Regions from separate parts of the Priestia sp. SRI_019 genome, predicted to be linked through region 2. Evidence: riboswitches for the same ligand, from Rfam matches in the RefSeq annotation. Region 2 holds a riboswitch; each other region holds the start of a gene.
What was found. Region 2 has a riboswitch for cyclic di-AMP ahead of AC2YJL_RS04340 (dicarboxylate/amino acid:cation symporter). Riboswitches for the same ligand answer to the same signal wherever they lie in the genome.
Positions count from the first base shown of each region.

Region 1: linked by a shared signal. The riboswitch ahead of AC2YJL_RS08800 (potassium-transporting ATPase subunit F) and the one ahead of AC2YJL_RS04340 (dicarboxylate/amino acid:cation symporter) in region 2 are both predicted to bind cyclic di-AMP.
Region 3: linked by a shared signal. The riboswitch ahead of AC2YJL_RS05035 (potassium channel family protein) and the one ahead of AC2YJL_RS04340 (dicarboxylate/amino acid:cation symporter) in region 2 are both predicted to bind cyclic di-AMP.

Region 1 covers NZ_JBYCZN010000001.1:1,604,924-1,611,091, forward strand. Annotated here, with positions in the region: gene AC2YJL_RS08780 (ArsR/SmtB family transcription factor) at 1-201, shown strand, start outside; gene AC2YJL_RS08785 (CHY zinc finger protein) at 221-556, opposite strand; gene murG (undecaprenyldiphospho-muramoylpentapeptide beta-N-acetylglucosaminyltransferase) at 734-1,801, shown strand; cyclic di-AMP (ydaO/yuaA leader) riboswitch at 1,960-2,102, shown strand; gene AC2YJL_RS08795 (hypothetical protein) at 2,175-2,312, shown strand; cyclic di-AMP (ydaO/yuaA leader) riboswitch at 2,328-2,468, shown strand; gene AC2YJL_RS08800 (potassium-transporting ATPase subunit F) at 2,850-3,050, shown strand; gene kdpA (potassium-transporting ATPase subunit KdpA) at 2,956-4,617, shown strand; gene kdpB (potassium-transporting ATPase subunit KdpB) at 4,639-6,168, shown strand, end outside.
Region 2 covers NZ_JBYCZN010000001.1:850,325-856,492, forward strand. Annotated here, with positions in the region: gene AC2YJL_RS04320 (hypothetical protein) at 1-36, shown strand, start outside; gene AC2YJL_RS04325 (YjcZ family sporulation protein) at 125-298, shown strand; gene AC2YJL_RS04330 (ATP-binding protein) at 452-1,852, shown strand; gene AC2YJL_RS04335 (NAD(P)/FAD-dependent oxidoreductase) at 2,070-3,539, shown strand; cyclic di-AMP (ydaO/yuaA leader) riboswitch at 4,144-4,298, shown strand; gene AC2YJL_RS04340 (dicarboxylate/amino acid:cation symporter) at 4,479-5,714, shown strand; gene AC2YJL_RS04345 (aspartate aminotransferase family protein) at 5,823-6,168, shown strand, end outside.
Region 3 covers NZ_JBYCZN010000001.1:985,086-991,253, reverse strand. Annotated here, with positions in the region: gene ggt (gamma-glutamyltransferase) at 1-30, opposite strand, end outside; gene AC2YJL_RS05055 (tetratricopeptide repeat protein) at 440-937, opposite strand; gene AC2YJL_RS05050 (YjcZ family sporulation protein) at 1,112-1,198, shown strand; gene AC2YJL_RS05045 (YjcZ family sporulation protein) at 1,387-1,467, opposite strand; gene AC2YJL_RS05040 (TrkH family potassium uptake protein) at 1,793-3,112, opposite strand; gene AC2YJL_RS05035 (potassium channel family protein) at 3,116-3,775, opposite strand; cyclic di-AMP (ydaO/yuaA leader) riboswitch at 3,900-4,044, opposite strand; gene AC2YJL_RS05030 (carboxymuconolactone decarboxylase family protein) at 4,160-4,618, opposite strand; gene AC2YJL_RS05025 (Lrp/AsnC family transcriptional regulator) at 4,739-5,194, shown strand; gene AC2YJL_RS05020 (peptidylprolyl isomerase) at 5,668-6,168, opposite strand, start outside.

The DNA of each region.
Region 1 (6,168 bases), 750 kb from region 2:
CAGACCTGTTCGTATTATCAAAAATTAAATGTATCAAAATCAACGCTATCACATCATATTAAAGTACTTCGCGAAGCTGGAATTATCAAACTACGTATAGAAGGTACGCAGCACTATTATTCCTTGCGTTTAGAAGAACTTGAGGAATTGTTCCCAGGTCTGCTTCCTTCCATTATAAATATAGATGAGCAGTTATTTTAAAAGCTGAACTACGTTTTGTTCAGCTTTTTTGTTCAAAATAAATGTGTCCATGCAGGCTGCATCCGGGATTAAAAGAAGAACGACAGTGAGGGCAAGTCGAGTTACAGGTTAAATATTCATGAATTGATAACTCATGTTTACATACTCCGCAAAGAATAGCTTTTTCATTAAACATAGCTTTTGGCCACGTTTTAATATCATGATCAGCATGTCCGTTATGACATTGATAGCATGGATAATATGTATTACAGCAATAAAATTTTATTGCAATAATATCTTTATCCGTACGATAGTGCATGCAGCGCGTTTCGGAATCCACCGTATCACCTTTTACGACAGGTGCAGATTTGTTCATTATCATCACTCCCTATGAAAAGTATAGCATGCTTTTATACGCCTTATCATACATATGTAAAAAGAAAAATGCTATAATAAAACCATCGTTTTACATGTCAGATTGCATGCTAAAAAGATCAGATAAAAATTGATGTTAAAACAGATCAATTAAGTGAAGTAAAGAGAGGAAGAAAAAATGAGTAAGCAAGTTATCGTTTTTACCGGAGGCGGAACAGCTGGACACGTAACACCAAACATTGCCATTATGAAAGAATTAGACAGTGAAAAATGGGATATCCATTATGTCGGTTCTCACAATGGTATCGAGAAAGAATTAATTACAAAATTAAACGTTCCATATCATGCAATTTCAAGCGGTAAGCTACGTCGCTACGTAGATATGGAAAATGTAAAAGATGTATTTCGAGTAGCAAAAGGAGTTGGCGATGCACGTCGCGTGCTGAAAAAGTTAAAGCCTTCTCTTGTGTTTTCAAAAGGCGGTTTTGTCACAGTTCCTGTTGTAATGGCTGCTAAATCGTTAAACATTCCCGTGTTCATTCATGAAAGTGACTTAACACCGGGACTGGCAAATAAAATTGCGCAGAAATTTGCCACTAAAATTTTTACTTCTTTTGATGAAGCGGCAAACTATTTTCCAAAAGAAAAAGTGCAGGTTGTTGGTTCACCTATTCGAAAAGAATTATTTAGCGGAAGCGCAGCGAACGGGGAAAGCTGGCTTCGCTTTTATGATAAGCGCCCAATTTTAACGATTATGGGCGGAAGTTTAGGAGCACGCCGCATCAATGAAGTTGTTCGAGAATCCTTGCCTGAACTGCAAAAGAAATTTCAAATTGTACACCTGTGCGGAAAAGGCAATATTGATACAAGCCTTGAAAAAGAGTCGGGCTACCGTCAGTTAGAATATGTCAATGAACAGCTTCCAGATGTTCTAGCAGCGACTGATTATGTGATTACACGCGGCGGATCCAATGCCATATTTGAGTTTTTAGCCCTTCATAAACCGATGATGATTATTCCTTTATCAAAAGCACAAAGTCGAGGAGATCAAATTTTAAATGCACAGTCCTTTAAGAAAAAAGGCTACTGTATGGTTGTGGAAGAAGAACAGTTAACAAAAGAAGTGTTTTTGCGTGAAGTAAATGAACTTCAGCAGCAGGCAAGTACGATGAAGCGTACAATGCGTGAAGCAACAAAAACGGATGCCATTTCAATTCTTGTAAATGAAATTGAGAAAATGAGCTAAAAAAAGCGTTCTTATCGAGGAGATAAGAACGCTTTTTTTCTTTGAATCTATTATTTTAAAATAATGAATAAACAGCAAAAAATAAAGATTTTAAAATTTCAAAAAATGTTGTTGACAGTAAATTTTAACAGGAGTAAGATTACTCTCATGAAACGTTCCACAGTGAAACGCTGAGTCTTTCCTGAAAGAGAGGGAAAGAGCGGAGGACCCAATTATTAGGGGTGAATCTCTTAACTGAGTAGGGTTACTTTCTTGACCCGAACCCGTCAGCTAACTTCGTAAGCGTTAAGAGAGAGGATGGTGTAATCGTGGTCGTTTTCTATAACAGCGGATAGCGCGTTCCTTTCAAAATATAGGTGAAAGGAGCGTCAAGATGCATCTATCTAAGCAAATGATTCAAATGATTGAATATCGCGCAATATGCGATCAGCAATCTTTTGATCTAGCAAACCGCTATTTGTCTACGTTGGCTAATCAAAGTATTAAACGCAGCAGTAAAAAACATAATTAAGCCTAAAAATTAAATAACAAATATACGCTTAATCAATTATGAGCGGGGGACCCAATATTTTGTACGTATGTACTAGGGGTGAATCTCTTAACTGAGTAGGGTTACTTCCATAACCCGAATCCGACAGCTAACTCCGTAAGCGTTTTGGGAGTAAAAAAATTCGTGTCGATCACGGCTTATTTGTCGTGCATTAAACCGCGGAAGAGGACTCTCTTCTGCGGTTTTTTTAATAAAAAAACAGGAGAGCAGGTTATGTCTGCACCGTAAAGAGGCTATAGTAGGGCTGTTAAAACGTGATTAACAATACGTGAGGAATAAACAATCAAAGATAACCTTTCGCAGCTAGCTCACTTGGGCGTGATGCTTTACGCACAGTAACAGTCACTAAGCTCAGACAATCATTGGTAGTAAGAAACAGTTAGGAGGGAGCAACTTGGATATGATCATGCTTGGAACGCTTGTCATATTAACAGCTGCTATGTACGGAATTATTTGCTGGTCGTCTCATGTAGTAGATGAAAGAGAGGAGAAGTGAACATGTCGTTCATTTTGCTAGGTATTTCAGTTCTCGTTTTAATTTATTTAGTATATGTACTGTTAAATCCAGAACATTTTTTAATAAGCGGAGGAATAAAACGTGGGGATTTTTCTACTATCAGTTGCGCTGCTGCTTGTTTTTGTAGCGCTTATTGCAAAGCCCGTAGGTATTTATATAGCGAATGTGTTTTCAAACGATAAAAACACTAGCTTGGTAGGAAAGATAGAAACGGTGATGTTTAAAGCAGCAGGAATCAAAGGATACAATCAGACGTGGAAGCAATATGCACTTGCTCTCGTTTTGGCGAATACGTTTATGATTTTTGTGGTGTACATTATCTTCCGGTTTCAAGGGGTACTGCCGCTTAACCCAAGCCACATCAAAGGAATGGATCCGGCCCTTGCTTTTAACACGGCCATTAGTTTTATGACAAATACGAACTTGCAGCACTACAGCGGTGAATCAGGTTTGTCCTATTTCTCGCAGATGGCAGCCGTTGTATTTATGATGTTTGCTGCACCAGCAACGGCACTTGCAGCAGCAATCGCTTTTATTCGCGGGTTGGCAGGGAAGGAAATGGGAAACTTTTTTGTTGATTTTGTAAAGTCAATTACGCGTGTTTTACTTCCTATCGCTTTTATAACAGGCATTTTATTTATGTTTTTAGGTGTCCCTCAAACGTTAAGCGGAACGGTGACTGCCCATACATTAGAGGGGGCAACACAGCAAATAGAAAGGGGACCAGTTGCTTCTTTTCTTTCAATTAAAGAGCTAGGCAACAACGGAGGGGGGTTTTTTGGTGTTAATTCAGCCCATCCGTTTGAAAATCCTAACGCGTTAAGCAATGTATTACAAATCGTCCTTATGCTTTTATTGCCAACAGCACTTCCTTTTACGTACGGAAAAATGATCGGACAGCGTAAGCAAGGCCGCATCTTGTTTGTAGCGATGAGTATGCTGTTTATCGTTATTTTAAGCACAGCGTTTGTAACAGAGTGGGGCGGTAATCCAAGACTTGGTGCTTTTCACCTAAATGAAGCGAGCGGTTATATGGAAGGGAAAGAAGTCCGTTTTGGTGTCGGTATGTCAACTCTGTACGCCATCGTGACGACAGCAAGTGAAACAGGTGCAGTCAACACCATGCACGATACTCTTACGCCTCTTACCGGGTTATTGACGCTTGGAAATATGATGTTAAATACCGTATTTGGCGGTGTTGGAGCAGGGTTTATGAATGTGATGATGTACGTCATCATTGCCGTATTTTTATCAGGTTTAATGGTTGGCAGAACACCAGAATACGTAGGTAAAAAAATTGAAGGAAAAGAAATGAAGCTCATCGCCGTGACGCTTATTCTGCAGCCGCTGCTAATTTTAGGAGGAACAGCCGTAGCGCTCACTACTCATTTGGGAATAGAAGGTATATCAAACCCAGGCTTTCACGGCTTAAGTCAGGCACTGTATGAATTTACATCATCAGCAGCAAACAATGGATCTGGTTTTGAAGGACTAGGTGATGCAACGCCGTTTTGGAACATTTCTACGGCAATTGTTATGTATATTGGACGCTACTTCGGACTAATTACGATGCTGGCGGTATCGAGCTCACTAGCATCCAAGCAGCTTATTCCTGAAACACCTGGGACATTTAAAACGGATACGTCTTTATTTAGCGGCATTTTAATTGGAACTACCGTTATTGTAGGAGCACTTACGTTTTTCCCAGTGCTTGTACTTGGGCCGGTTGCTGAGTATTTGACACTGTAATCAAGAAAGCGGAGGATTATAATGAATAAACGGAATTTTACGAATAATCTTGAATTGGATCGTAACAGTCACATTCAAGGTTCTGTAGATAAACAAACTTCATCGATTTTTATTCAATCAGTAAAGCAGGCTTTTATCAAGCTAAGTCCAAGAACGATGATAAAAAATCCTATCATGTTCGTAGTAGAAATCGGGTTTGTTATTACGCTTTTTTTAGCTGTTGTTCCAGACCTTTTCGGAGAAAGTACAGTAAGCGCAGGCTTTAATATTGCCGTATCCCTCGTGTTATTTTTTACAATTGTTTTTGCTAATTTTGCAGAGGCATTGGCAGAAGGTCGGGGAAAAGCACAGGCAAACTCATTAAAACAGTCTAAAGGGGATATTACAGCTAATAAACTTGGAAACGGGCAAATGATACAAGTGTCGGCATCGCAACTAAAAAAAGGAGATATCGTCGTCGTTTCACAAGGCGAAATGATTCCTGGAGATGGAGAAATCATTAAAGGACTGGCATCTGTTGATGAATCGGCCATTACCGGTGAATCGGCACCTGTTATGAAAGAAGCAGGCGGGGATTTTAACTCTGTAACTGGAGGTACAAGAGTTGTCAGCGATGAAATTACAGTTAAAATTACGTGTGAACAAGGTGAATCGTTTTTAGATAAAATGATTTCGCTTGTTGAAGGAGCAGAGCGTCAAAAAACGCCAAATGAAATTGCGCTAAATACGGTTTTAACAAGCCTGACGATTATTTTCTTATTAGTTGTTGTGACGCTTCCTGTCTTTACAAACTACTTACATTTTCAACTCGACACGGCTATTTTAATTTCACTGCTCATCTGCCTCATTCCTACAACAATTGGAGGATTATTGTCAGCCATTGGAATTGCTGGGATGGACCGAGTTACGCAGTTTAACGTGATTGCTATGTCAGGAAAAGCAGTAGAAGCAGCTGGTGACATCAACACAATTATTTTAGATAAAACCGGCACCATTACGTTTGGAAACCGAATGGCTCATCAATTAACGACTGTAGAAGGAATAGACGAACGTGAACTTTACAAATGGGCGTTTGTTTCTTCTCTTTATGACGAAACACCAGAAGGGCGCTCAGTTGTTGATTTTATTCAAAATCGCATGGGAGTAGAAGATCTTAGAAAAACCGAAGGAACGTTTGTTGAATTCAAAACCGAAACGCGAATGAGCGGCATTGACTTACAGAATGTATCTGTACGGAAAGGGGCAGTGGACGCCGTCACGGCATGGATAGAGTCAAATGGAGGGAAGATTCCCTCTGATTTGCAGCAAAAAGCAAACGAAATTGCAGGAGCTGGTGGCACGCCGCTTGCTGTGGCCGCTGATGATAAAATTTACGGCTTGATTTATTTAAAAGACACGGTAAAACCAGGAATGAAAGAACGCTTTGAGGAACTTCGTAAAATGGGTATCAAAACAGTCATGTGTACAGGAGATAACCCATTAACCGCAGCAACCATTGCAAAAGAAGCGGGAGTAGATGAATTTATTGCGGAATGCAAGCCACAAGACAAG
Region 2 (6,168 bases):
CAGCCTAAAAGGCGAATATGGCGTAAGAGAAAGTGAAAAATGGGCGAATACACATACAGGACAATCAACTAACGCATATAAAGTACAGTGTACGAAATGAAAAAAAACAAGAGGAGAGATTGCTATGTATAACTACGATTGTTACGACCCATGCCATCACGGAGGCTATCACCACTTATATGATACTTGCCATTATCCAATTGGCGGTTATCATCATTGTGGATCGGGCCAGTCATTTGCATTAATTGTTGTGCTATTTATTTTATTAATCATCATTGGCTGTACTTGTTTTTGCTGATTAGGCCTCATTTGCTCGCAGGTGCGAGCTTTTTATAACAGATGGAAAAGGACAAACTTACATATAAATTGTTTAAATAATAAAAAAATTTTGCCAAATCAACATTTACCATATTATACTATAGCTAGTAACTCAATAAGCGAAGGTGAATATATGGAAAAGGAAAAAGTATTTCAACAGCTATTTTCAATGTCATTTACACCAATGCTCGTAATGAATATGGATGGAGATATCCAAATTTTAAATGAAGCGTGCTGCCACCTTTTTAAAACGACGGAGGAACGACTTCTTTCCTGTAATGTATTTGAAGAGCCCAATCGCTTTTTTATTGAAAAGCATGAAGTGGGACCGTTAAGAAAGCAAGAGGAAGAAGTTGTTTTACTTAAGAAAAAAGTAGATCAGCAGTTTCCGATGCACATCCATATTCAGCGCACGGAAGGGGATATTCCACTCTTAGTTGTTCAGTGGAAAGAGTTTTCCTCAAGTATTGAAAAGCAAGAGGAAGTCATTCGGAAAATGAAGCAATATAAGCAGTTTGTCCAGCAAAGCCAAGATGCATTTATTGTAACAAGAGAAGGCAGAATTCAATATTTGAATCCCGCTGGTGTTAAACTTCTTGGCGGCGAGAAAAAAGAAGAGTATATCGGGCGTCCTTGGCTTCATTTTATTCATCCCGAACATTTAGAAATCGTAAAAGAACGAATGGTTCAGCTAATGAACGGAATGTCAGTGAGGCCGCGTGTTGATGTGAAACTATTGACTAAAAAAGGAGTCGTCATTATTGAATCTTCGGCAACCAAAATTAAGTTTGAAGGACAGGATGCCATTCAGTATATTATTCGCGACGTAACCGATCGAAAAAAATATGATGAAATGGCAAGCAAATCTGAAAAGCTTACAATGGTGAGCAAGTTAGCGGCAGGAGTAGCACATGAAATTCGTAATCCAATGACGGCGATTAAAGGTTTTATTCAGCTGTTAAAAGCATCAAAACAGTATAACGAAGAATACAATGATATTATGCTTGAAGAATTGAATCGCGTCGAATCCATTATTCAAGAATTTTTAACGCTTGCCAAGCCTAAAATTGAAAATTCATACCACCCAAAAAGTCTCAATCAAATCATCCGTCACGTGACATTACTATTAGATACACACGCCAATTATAAAAACTGTCGTATTATTAATGAAATTAGTGATGAGATTACAATCTTTTGTGAGGAAAATGCGCTTAAACAAGTTTTTATTAATTTGATTCAAAATGCGCTTGAGTCAATGAGCAAAGGTACAGTTAAAGTCACCGCTGAGAAAAGAAATGAATACGGCGTGGTCATTATCGAGGATGAAGGCTGCGGAATTGATGAGCAATCTTTAGCGCGGCTAGGTGAACCGTTTTATTCTACGAAACAAACAGGAACGGGGCTAGGGTTAATGATTAGCTACCGGATAATCGAACAGCATCAAGGGCATATTTCATTTGCGAGCAAAGTAGGAGTAGGAACAAAAGTAGAAATTGCTCTTCCATATATTAAAGAACCAGTGAACATTTCATAGCGCTTGCTATTCGTTCACTGGTTTTTATTTGATTGGAATAAAAACGAATATTTTTTTATTTTTTTATTTTAATGTTCGTGTATATTGTTGACTAAAGGGTTTGTTTTTGATATATTATCAAATGGCTAGAAAATAACCGAATGATAATAAAAAAAGAAAATTCGGTCAATAACTTTTATCTTTTACCCAAAGAAAAAAGATGATGGGAGAATGTACAATGAACTCAAATTATGATGTTATTGTGGTAGGGGCAGGACCCGCTGGGATTTTTACTTGCTATGAGTTAACGTTAAAATTACCGGAAGCAACTATTTTATTAATCGATAAAGGACACGATATCTATCGACGTAATTGTCCGATTCTTCAGAAAAAAATTGAAAAATGTCCGCCTGCGGTTGGCAAAAAAGAGTTTGCTGGCTGTTTGCCTGCTTGTTCTATCACAAATGGTTTCGGTGGAGCCGGCGCATATTCAGATGGGAAATTTAATATCACAAGTGAATTTGGAGGCTGGATGACGGATTATCTGTCTGAATCACAGGTGGTAGATTTAATTAAATACGTGGATGAAATTAATTTAAAACACGGAGCAACCGATACGATCACGGATCCGTTAACTGATAAAGTTCGTGAAATTGAAAAACGCGGATACGCAGCAGGATTAAAGCTCTTGCGTGCCCAGGTGCGTCATTTAGGAACAGAGCAAAATTTAGAAATTTTAAAAAGCATTTATGAATACTTAAAAGAAAAAATTGATATGCAGTATAAAACGGAAGTAGCCGATTTAATAACAGAAAAAGAAGATGGTCAGCATATCGTGCGCGGTATTGAATTGAAAAATGGTGAAAGAATTACGGCTGATAAAGTGGTGGTTTCACCAGGTCGAGACGGCTCGAAGTGGATGAGCGACTTACTAAAAAAACGTCGTTTGAAAATGATTAACAATCAAGTGGACATCGGCGTTCGAGTAGAAACATCCAACGTTGTTATGGAAGAAATCAACAAGCACTTGTACGAAGGGAAATTCATTTACAATACGTCCGTAGGTACAAGAGTCAGAACGTTTTGCAGCAATCCTTCAGGACATGTGGTAGTAGAGAATCATTCAGGTATTATGTTAGCAAATGGACACGCATACAAAGATCCGAAGCTTGGAAGTCAAAATACGAACTTTGCGCTGCTTGTTTCTCATAAATTTTCGGATCCATTTGATCAGCCGAACGAATATGCGCACGAAGTATCAAGATTAGCTAATATGCTGTCAAACGGGGGCTTAGTTGTTCAAAAGTATGGAGATATTTTAAAGGGCCGTCGTTCAACAGCGACTCGAATTAAAGAGGGCTTTTTAGAACCAACGTTAAAAGAAGCTGTACCGGGTGACTTAGGCTTAGTGCTTCCTTACAATACGATGAAAAGCTTAATTGAAATGACAGAAGCACTGGATCATGTAACGCCTGGGTTAGCATCTGAACATACGCTGTTTTACGGTGTGGAAGCGAAATTTTACTCAGCCCGCCCGAAGTTAAATGATAAGTTTGAAACTGAAATTTCCGGTTTATACGTGGGAGGAGACGGAGCTGGTATTACGCGAGGACTCGCGCAGGCAAGTGCGTGCGGTGTGTGGGTAGCGCGTGACATTGTTGAAAAATTAAAGAATCGCAAAGCAAGTTCTGAACCTGTTACTGTATAAGAAAAAGAGGCCGTCACGCCCTCTTTTTTTATATGTGTTAAATAACGAGAGGGAATAAGTAAAAAGTAAAGAACTTGTACCGCTCCAAATCCGATAGTTTTATATGATAATTACCCGCTCCTTTTTTAAAAGGTATTACGGGATCCATATTTCTATCGTGAGCAGAATTAAATAGAATAAGGCGAATTGACAATGTCCATTTATTTCTATCAACAAATTCAGTGAAATTTTAGAGAATTTATATCAAGCAATACAAGGATAAAATCAACAGTTGGAAAGAGTTATTTTTTGATGAGTAAAATATTTATGAAAGCAGTAAAGTACGTGGATGTTAGAATAATTATGCGAGTTTATGAATATAATTTAATGAGAAGAAAGTTCACTTTACAAACTATTTTTTGAATTAATTTTTTATCCATTAGATTTTAAGTCTTGTTAAATAACTATTTGTGGTTTATTGAAATATGATGTAAATATTTTAAAATATAACAATTCTCAACTTTTTATGATAAAATCATGCATTATTTTTGAATAAAAACTTGACAGAAACATATAAAATGAATTTTAATTAAAGTAAGAATTATTATCATGCAAAAATATTAAAGAAAATTATTTGCTTAATCTCTTTTGTTTTATAAGAGAACGGGGGACCCATATTTGTGCGTAGTGTACTTGGGGTGAATCTTGAATGAATCAAGTAGGGTAACTCACGTACCCGAATCCGACAGCTAACTCCGTCAGCATTCAGTGAGGGAATAACAGGTCTATGAAACCATGATATTCTCATGGTTTTTTGTATAGATAAAAATATTCCTAAACTATTAATCTGAAAATTTATAATATATTGTATATTTTGAGTGTTATCGTTCTCAATGCATGGTAAAATAAGTATGGTAGTTAGAATCATTCTAATATAATTTATTTACGGGAGGTAAATCTATGAAGCTATCGACAAAGATTATTATCGCGCTAATTGCTGGTGCTGTTGTAGGAGTGTTGATCAATGCTTTTGCTCCAAGTGCTTTTGCTCCGCTGGACAAGTACTTGTTTACACCGCTTGGCCAAATTTTCTTAAGCTTAATTAAAATGCTTGTTGTACCAATTGTGTTTTTCTCTATCACGTTAGGTGTAGCAGGTTTAGGAGATCCTAAAAAACTAGGAAGAATCGGGGCTAAAACAGTTTCCTACTTCCTAGTTACAACAACCGTTGCTATTATTATTGGTTTAATTTTAGCGTATGCAATTAAACCGGGTACGTTTGGATCTTTTGATACAAAAAACGCTTCTTTTGAAGCCGAAAAAGCACCGCCGGTTGGAGAGACATTCTTAAATATGATTCCAGTCAACCCAATTCAAGCGATGGCTGAAGGGAATATGCTTCAACTTATCGTTTTCTCTATCTTTATCGGTTTTGGTATTACAATGCTTGGAAGTAAAACAAAAGGGCTTTACAATTTACTCGAGCAAGGCAATGAATTGATGATGTATCTTGTAAATCTAGTGATGAAGTTTGCTCCTTACGGAACGTTTGGGCTTCTTGCAACCGCGGTTGGAAGTCAAGGCTGGGAGGCAATTAAAGCGATGGGGCTGTACATGATTGTAGTCGTGCTCGCACTGTTTATCCATTCGATCGTAACATATGGGGGATCAGTCGCTCTTATGGCCAGACGTAACCCTATTGAATTTTTTAAAGGTTTTGCTCCTGCGATGACAGTTGGATTCAGTACATCAAGCAGTAATGCAACGCTTCCGATTTCAATGAATGTGGCTCAAAAAAACCTTCGTGTCCCAGAGTCCATCAGCAGTTTTGTTCAGCCGTTAGGTGCTACCATTAACATGGATGGGACGGCAATTATGCAAGGTGTAGCGACTATTTTTATTGCACAAGTATACGGCGTTGACCTGTCGCTGGGCGCTCTTGTGACGGTTGTATTGACAGCGGTGCTTGCTAGTATTGGTACAGCAGGTGTGCCGGGAGTTGGTCTCATTATGCTAGCAATGGTATTGAGTTCGGTTGGCTTGCCTGTAGCAGGTATCGGATTGATTATTGGAATTGATCGCTTGCTTGACATGCTTCGTACATCTGTAAATATTACGGGAGACGCTGCGTGTGCCGTTATTGTGGCAGAGTCAGAAGCAAAGCGTATCGATAAATCTGTAACGCAATCAGCTTAATAAGCGTAAAAGCTCTAGCTATATGCTAGGGCTTTTTTTATTGGCAAGAAACTCTTCGTTTCAGCATACAGTTTAATAAGAGTGTATGTTTGAAAGGAGAGTGCGGAAATGAATAAAACTCATGTAATAAAGCCGCTGCTCGACGACGACTACCCAGTTATTTCATATGGAAAAGGAATTTATTTGTACGACCAAGATGGAAAAAGGTACATAGATGCTTCGTCGGGGGCAGTTACAGCAAGTATCGGACACGGCGTAAAAGAAATCATTGATGCGATGACCGATCAGGCACAGAAAGTTGCGTTTGTATATCGGTCGCAGTTTACAAGTGATCCAACAGAAGCCTTAGCTAAGAAACTATGTGAATTAAGCAGCAATCATTTCCAGTGGAGCTTTTTTGTTAACAGCGGGACAGAAGCGACTGAAACGGCTATGAAAACGGCAATTCAGCATT
Region 3 (6,168 bases), 130 kb from region 2:
TGCAATAACCAACATCTTCATAACCTTCATCTGGGTCTCCTCCTTCAAATACATTATTTCACATCGCCTGAAACGATGGATTTCACAAAGAATAAATTGGTTTATTATAATATTTTTTACATATGTGTATAAATAAAAAGCAAAGTAAATCAGACCTTTGCTTTTTTAATTAGTCGCATGTTTAACTTTTTTCTCTATCCATTTACAATTATCTATATTTTCTAACAATTTATCCATAGGCTGATAGTTTCTTACTATTTTTGGAATTATGTAGACTGAACGCTCTAATAATGTAGAAAATCTAGCAGTTAAGAAGTCGTTGGACTTACATGCACTTCTTAAAATTTTTACAAATATTCTTATTGTTATATAAAAAGCAATTCTTTATGAAAATCAGCATATGTTTCCTTAAAACCAAAAATAAAACAGGACTTTTGATTCACCGTCCTGTTTGCAGCATGTTTTCGACTTTTTTAATATCTCCGTGAGTAGGATTGATTTCCCGGGCATAGGCGATTTGTTCTTTTGCTTTTTCCATTTCTTTTAATTGAATATAGGTTTTGGCGAGTTCGAGCGGCAGCATAATCCCTTCAAAACCAAGATCTCGCGCCCGCTGCAAATAAGATAGCGATTTTTCGTAATCCCCTCCAAACATAAGCGGAGTTTCCCGGTATTTTATTCCTCGAACGAAGTGCGCCAAGCTTGAAGATGGATTTAATGTTAGTGCCTGATGAAGAGCTCGGTCCATTTCTAAATTTAATACCATTTTTTCAAAAATAATTGATTCTTCGATTTGCTTTGCTAAACAAACCGCTAAGTAACAGTACAAATCAGATGCTTGAGGTTTTTTCTTCATTTCTTGTTGAATTTCACGTTTGATCTCTTTCCACTTACCCTCTTCTAGCTGATTCATGACGTATTCTACATGTATTCCCACCACTTTGCCCTCCTTTTCCTCTTTATCATAAAGGATTTCTGCACAAATGAAAAAAGTAAGTGTTCTTCAGTCTTCTCAAAAGATCGTTACCGTTAAAAAATAGGCAAATTTCTCAATCACTTAACCCAATTAGTACATAGGATATAGAGACTCTTACTAAAGGGGGTTACACATATGGGCGCAAAAGGCGGTTTTGGTTTTTCATTTATCGTTGTTTTATTTATTCTATTAGTAATCGTAGGATGTTCTTGCTACTACTAATTTTTTAGAGGGGATGAACATCATTCATCCTCTTATTTCAAAAAAAACCATGCTTTCGCATGGCTACATACCGATTAGATGAATGAGTAGAGGAACTCATTGTTCGGCAATATTGAAGAAATTTTTGTTTTTTACTTCCGCCTAGTATGCCCTTTTTGACGGGAGCTATGCGCAAATAAAGTTAACGTTTAAAAGCGAAAGCCAGATGCACCTACAATAACAAGTAAAACAAATAACACAACGATTAACGCAAAATTTTGTTTTCCCACGTACCATCCCTCACTTCCTGTTATCTGCTTTTAGTGTATGCAACAGCTTGGCAAAATGTTTAGGACAGGGGTGCGGATTTTTTTAACGAGAAAAACCTTCAAATTTCGTCAAAAAAGTGAATCATATTTTTGTTTCTTTCGTTATATATAGTAAGAGATTTTTTTACTATAAAAAAGGGGGATCTTTAATGCGCCGACATTCCAAATTGCCCAGTGTTCTTGTCTTTGCCTTCTTTTTATTCATCGCAACTGTTTTGTGCGTAACTTCTTATATGTCTTGAACGTATAAATAATATAAAAAATCGCCTCATCGAAGGCGATTTTTCTACCCTAGCATTATATCTTCATTTGGATAACGAACGGCTTCGCGCTTTTGCTTAGATAATGAAAACGCAAGCGTTAATGGCCCCACTTTTCCTAAAAACATGATAAAGATAATAATTACGCGTCCAAAGTACGAAAGCTCAGGAGTTGCTCCCATTGATAAACCTACTGTTCCAAACGCAGAAACAACTTCAAACATAATTTTTACAAACGGCAGGTTTTCCGAAATATTTAACAGGAAAATGGCCCCAAATACAAACATAATTGAAATCATCGTGATGGCTAGTGCCTTAAACACGTGAAGAGGAAGAAGTCGTCTCTTTAATAGCACAATATCTTCCCGGCTTCGTAAAAATGCCCATACAGAAAAAATAATCACCACAAACGTCGTGAGTTTGATACCGCCTCCTGTTGACGCACTTCCTGCACCAATAAACATTAATAAGACCATTAAAAAGACCGTTGCGTCATGCAGGTGAGCTAAATCGATTGTATTAAATCCAGCGGTTCTTGTCGTTACCGCTTGAAAATAAGAAGCCCATACTTTGTCTCCTAATGATAAACTTCCGAGCGTATGCGAATTGCTGTACTCTAAGAAAAAAATAAAAAGCATGGCAATCACATTAATGGCAAACGTGCTGACAATCATAATTTTTGAATGGAGCGTTAGTTTTTTATACGATTTTTTCACCCACATATCAGCAAGAACGGTAAACCCTAACCCGCCAATGATGAACAAAAAAGAAATCGTTATGTTAATAATAGGATCTCCAACATACTGCACTAAGTTATCCGACAGTAGTCCAAACCCTGCGTTATTAAAAGCTGAAATTGAATGAAACAAGCTAAAGAACAGCCCCTTAGACCATCCGAATTCCGGAACCCAGCGTATTGCTAAAAAGATAAGTGCAACAAATTCAATTAAAAATGAAAAGATAAACAGCCTTTTAACTAGCAGGACAACTCCGCCGACGCTCGTTTGATTTAATGCCTGCTGAACGAGCACGCGCTCTTTAAAGCCAATTTTTTTACCTAGCATTATAAAAATCAACACGGCAAATGACATAATGCCAAGACCGCCTATTTGAATTAGCAGCATAATAATCGTTTGACCGATGACGGTAAAACGCGTACCTGTATCTACGACGGCTAAGCCGGTCACTGTCATAGCGGAAGTAGATGTAAAAAGGGCGTCTACCCATCGGATTGGCTCGGTAGTAGAAAAAGGCATCATCAATAGAAGAGCACCAATAATAATTCCTCCGCCAAAAATGGAGACAAGCAGCTGCGGAGGAGTGAGTTTAATGATTTGTTTTTTCATGAGTTAAACTCCTTCTTCTTCAAAACGGTTCAAATCGCGGTTATGTCCGATAACAATCAGCATATCTCCTTGTTCAATTATTTCATGCGCGGTAGGCGAAATCACCATTTCCCCGTCTTTTCGCTGAAAGCCGATAATATTGCAGCCGTACTTGGCACGAATGTTTAAATCAAACAGCGTTTTATTATGAAGTTTCTTAGAAGCGACAATTTCGACAATACTATAATCCTTTGACAGTTCAATGTAATCAATGATTTTTTCTGACACCACGTGATGAGCAATACGCTTAGCAATATCGCGCTCAGGATGAATGACTTTGTCCGCTCCTATTTTCTCCAGTACCTTTTGATGATACATATTCACCGCTTTTACCCATACTTGCTTAACGCCCATATCTTTTAAAAGCATCGTTGCGAGCACGCTTGCTTCGATATCATCCCCAAACGAAATAAGCGCATGATCAACATTGCGGATACCTAGCCCCTTTAAGCTAGCTTCATCAATCGCGTTTGCTTGCACAACATATGTAGCTGAGTTGCTAAATTTATTTACTACCTCCTGATTGCGGTCAATAGCGAGCACATCCACATCCAGATTTGCAAACTCTTCAACCAAACTGCCTCCAAAACGACCTAATCCCAATACAGCAAACTGTTTTTTCATAATGTATTTATTCCTTTCTTCAACTGCTGTGTGTTCTCTTAGCTTATACTTTTTCTAAAAAATTACATCTTTTTCTTAAAAAAAGCGCAAAAAAACACAGGAAGGCTCCTGTGTTTTTTCACACTCTTCCCCCTCAAAACGCTTGCGAAGTTAGCTGTCGGGTTCGGGTTTTAAGAGTAACCCTACCTTTTTAAGGATTCACCCCGGAGCACAATATGTGCGTAAATAATGGGTCCTCCGCTCCGTAATGGATTAAGCGATTTTTATTCAAATGTCTTTGATCTATTTTTTAGAATAATCGATTCGATTCATGATACGTTTCACTTCACGAAAGCTATCTTACTCCTGTGAATTTTGTCTGTCAAGATATTTTTAGCGAAGGCCTCACTTGCGCTGCAAGCTGCAAAAATCATATAAATCTAAACTGACAATCATTTTGTGAAATTGATCAAATAAATTAATAACAGCCAAAAGCTCTAACAGCTGCGTATCACTGTAAAATTTTTTTAATTGATCCATGTCAGCATCGGTCAACTCCCTTGGACGCACTCGGTACACATCAATAAATCGAAACAGCAGTCGATCTTTTTCTTCCAGCTCTTTTTCTCTTAACACTTTTTGATTAAGCGTCTCATCGCCTACATATGACATGCTCATACACGTCTCACAGCCGTTAACACCTGCTAGATAAAGCCTCATTTTTTCCTTGGTCTCTCTCTCTACTATATCGCTGTTCCAAAGCGTGTCGTAAAGCTCATCATACAATCTTTTTACATGCGGAATTAAATTCAATGCTTTTTCAAAATTTGTTCCCTCTTCGTTTGCTAACAAAACTCTTGCCATTTTTTACTCACTCCTTTTTAATTATTATAGTAAGAAAAATGGGAATTTCAGATTACATATAAAACATCTTATCTATTATTACTAATCAAATGAAACGTTAATAAGAAAGAAGGTTTTCAATTGAAAATTGATGAAATTGATTTATCGATTTTGCAGGCGCTGCAGCAAAACAGCCGCCTTTCTTTACGAGAGCTAGGAAAACAAATTAATTTGTCTCCTCCTTCGGTGGCAGAGCGAGTACGCCAGCTAGAGAGCTTTGGCATTATAAAAGGATATACAATCGATATTGATTATGAAAAGCTACATTTGCCCGTGTCGTGTTTTATTGAAGTAACGATGAAAAACGGCGAGCACGAGCGTTTTAAACGATTTATTTCTCAGTATCCCTACGCTTTATTCTGTGAACGCATCGCCGGGCAAGCCTGCTTTATTACAAAGCTTCAGCTTCCTCACCTGAACGTACTCGAACAATTTATTAACGAAATTACACCTTATGCCAAAACGATTTCACATATCGCTCTTTCTCACGTGGAGATGGCTCCTGCATTATTGAGTCATTTAAAAGATGAAAAGTGATTGAAACGTAACGAAAGCAATCCAATCTAAAAGCGAACAATGGAATCAATAAGCTCGTATGAATCACTTTTGACACTGCTGTTGATTTCCGTTTCAGGCTTCGCTTTCCGCACAGGAGTCTTCGCCTTGCCCTCTAATCAACAGCCAGAAACAAATAAATAGATTAAACCTACGTTTACCCTGTCAATAAGAAAAAACCGAACGCGTTTGATTCTCCATCAAGAATCAAACGCGTTCGAATCTCCCTTTAACGAAACTACTTTTGTCCCAGCCTCTTTTATTCGTCCAACAGCATAAAAAATAACCCTCCAAAGCTGGAGGGTATAAATTTTCCGAATAATGAAAGTTTTACAACTTCATTTTATCAGGTGCCGACATTTCTGTCTACTTAAAAATGTAAAAGAGCTCTCTATTAATAGAAAGCTCTTTTACCTGCTTGTTTTTTGAAAACAATCAATCTATATAAAAGGGAACTACCTAAGGTTGAAAGTCACGTGAAACCTTGGCAGTTCATCCTGGATATACCGGTTGATATGATTCAAAACAAGTTCTTTCATCATTTCTTCTTTGACTTCTGATTCCGTTTTTTTATCTTTTTGTTTTAAAATAAGAATATAATAGACTTTACCCATTTTAATGGGCTCACTACTCTCTCCGATGTGCTGTTTTTTTAAAACATCTATAAAAGAGGAAGATAGACTTGAAAGCTTTAGGTTATCAGCATTCTCTATTTTGCTGATTGTCTGGACATCAGCAAATTTTTTTTGAACACTTTGAAGAGATGTTCCCTTTTGCAGTTCAGCCGCAGCGGCAGAGGCATCATGTAAAGTGGAAAAAGCCAGCTGCGTAAAAGATACGCGCGTTAGATCGTTTTCAATATGTTTATAGTAAGCAGTTAGTTCATCAGACGTAATTTGTTTACGGAAATATTCTTCTAATTTAAACTGATTTGTTAGCTGGTTGGTTACATCACT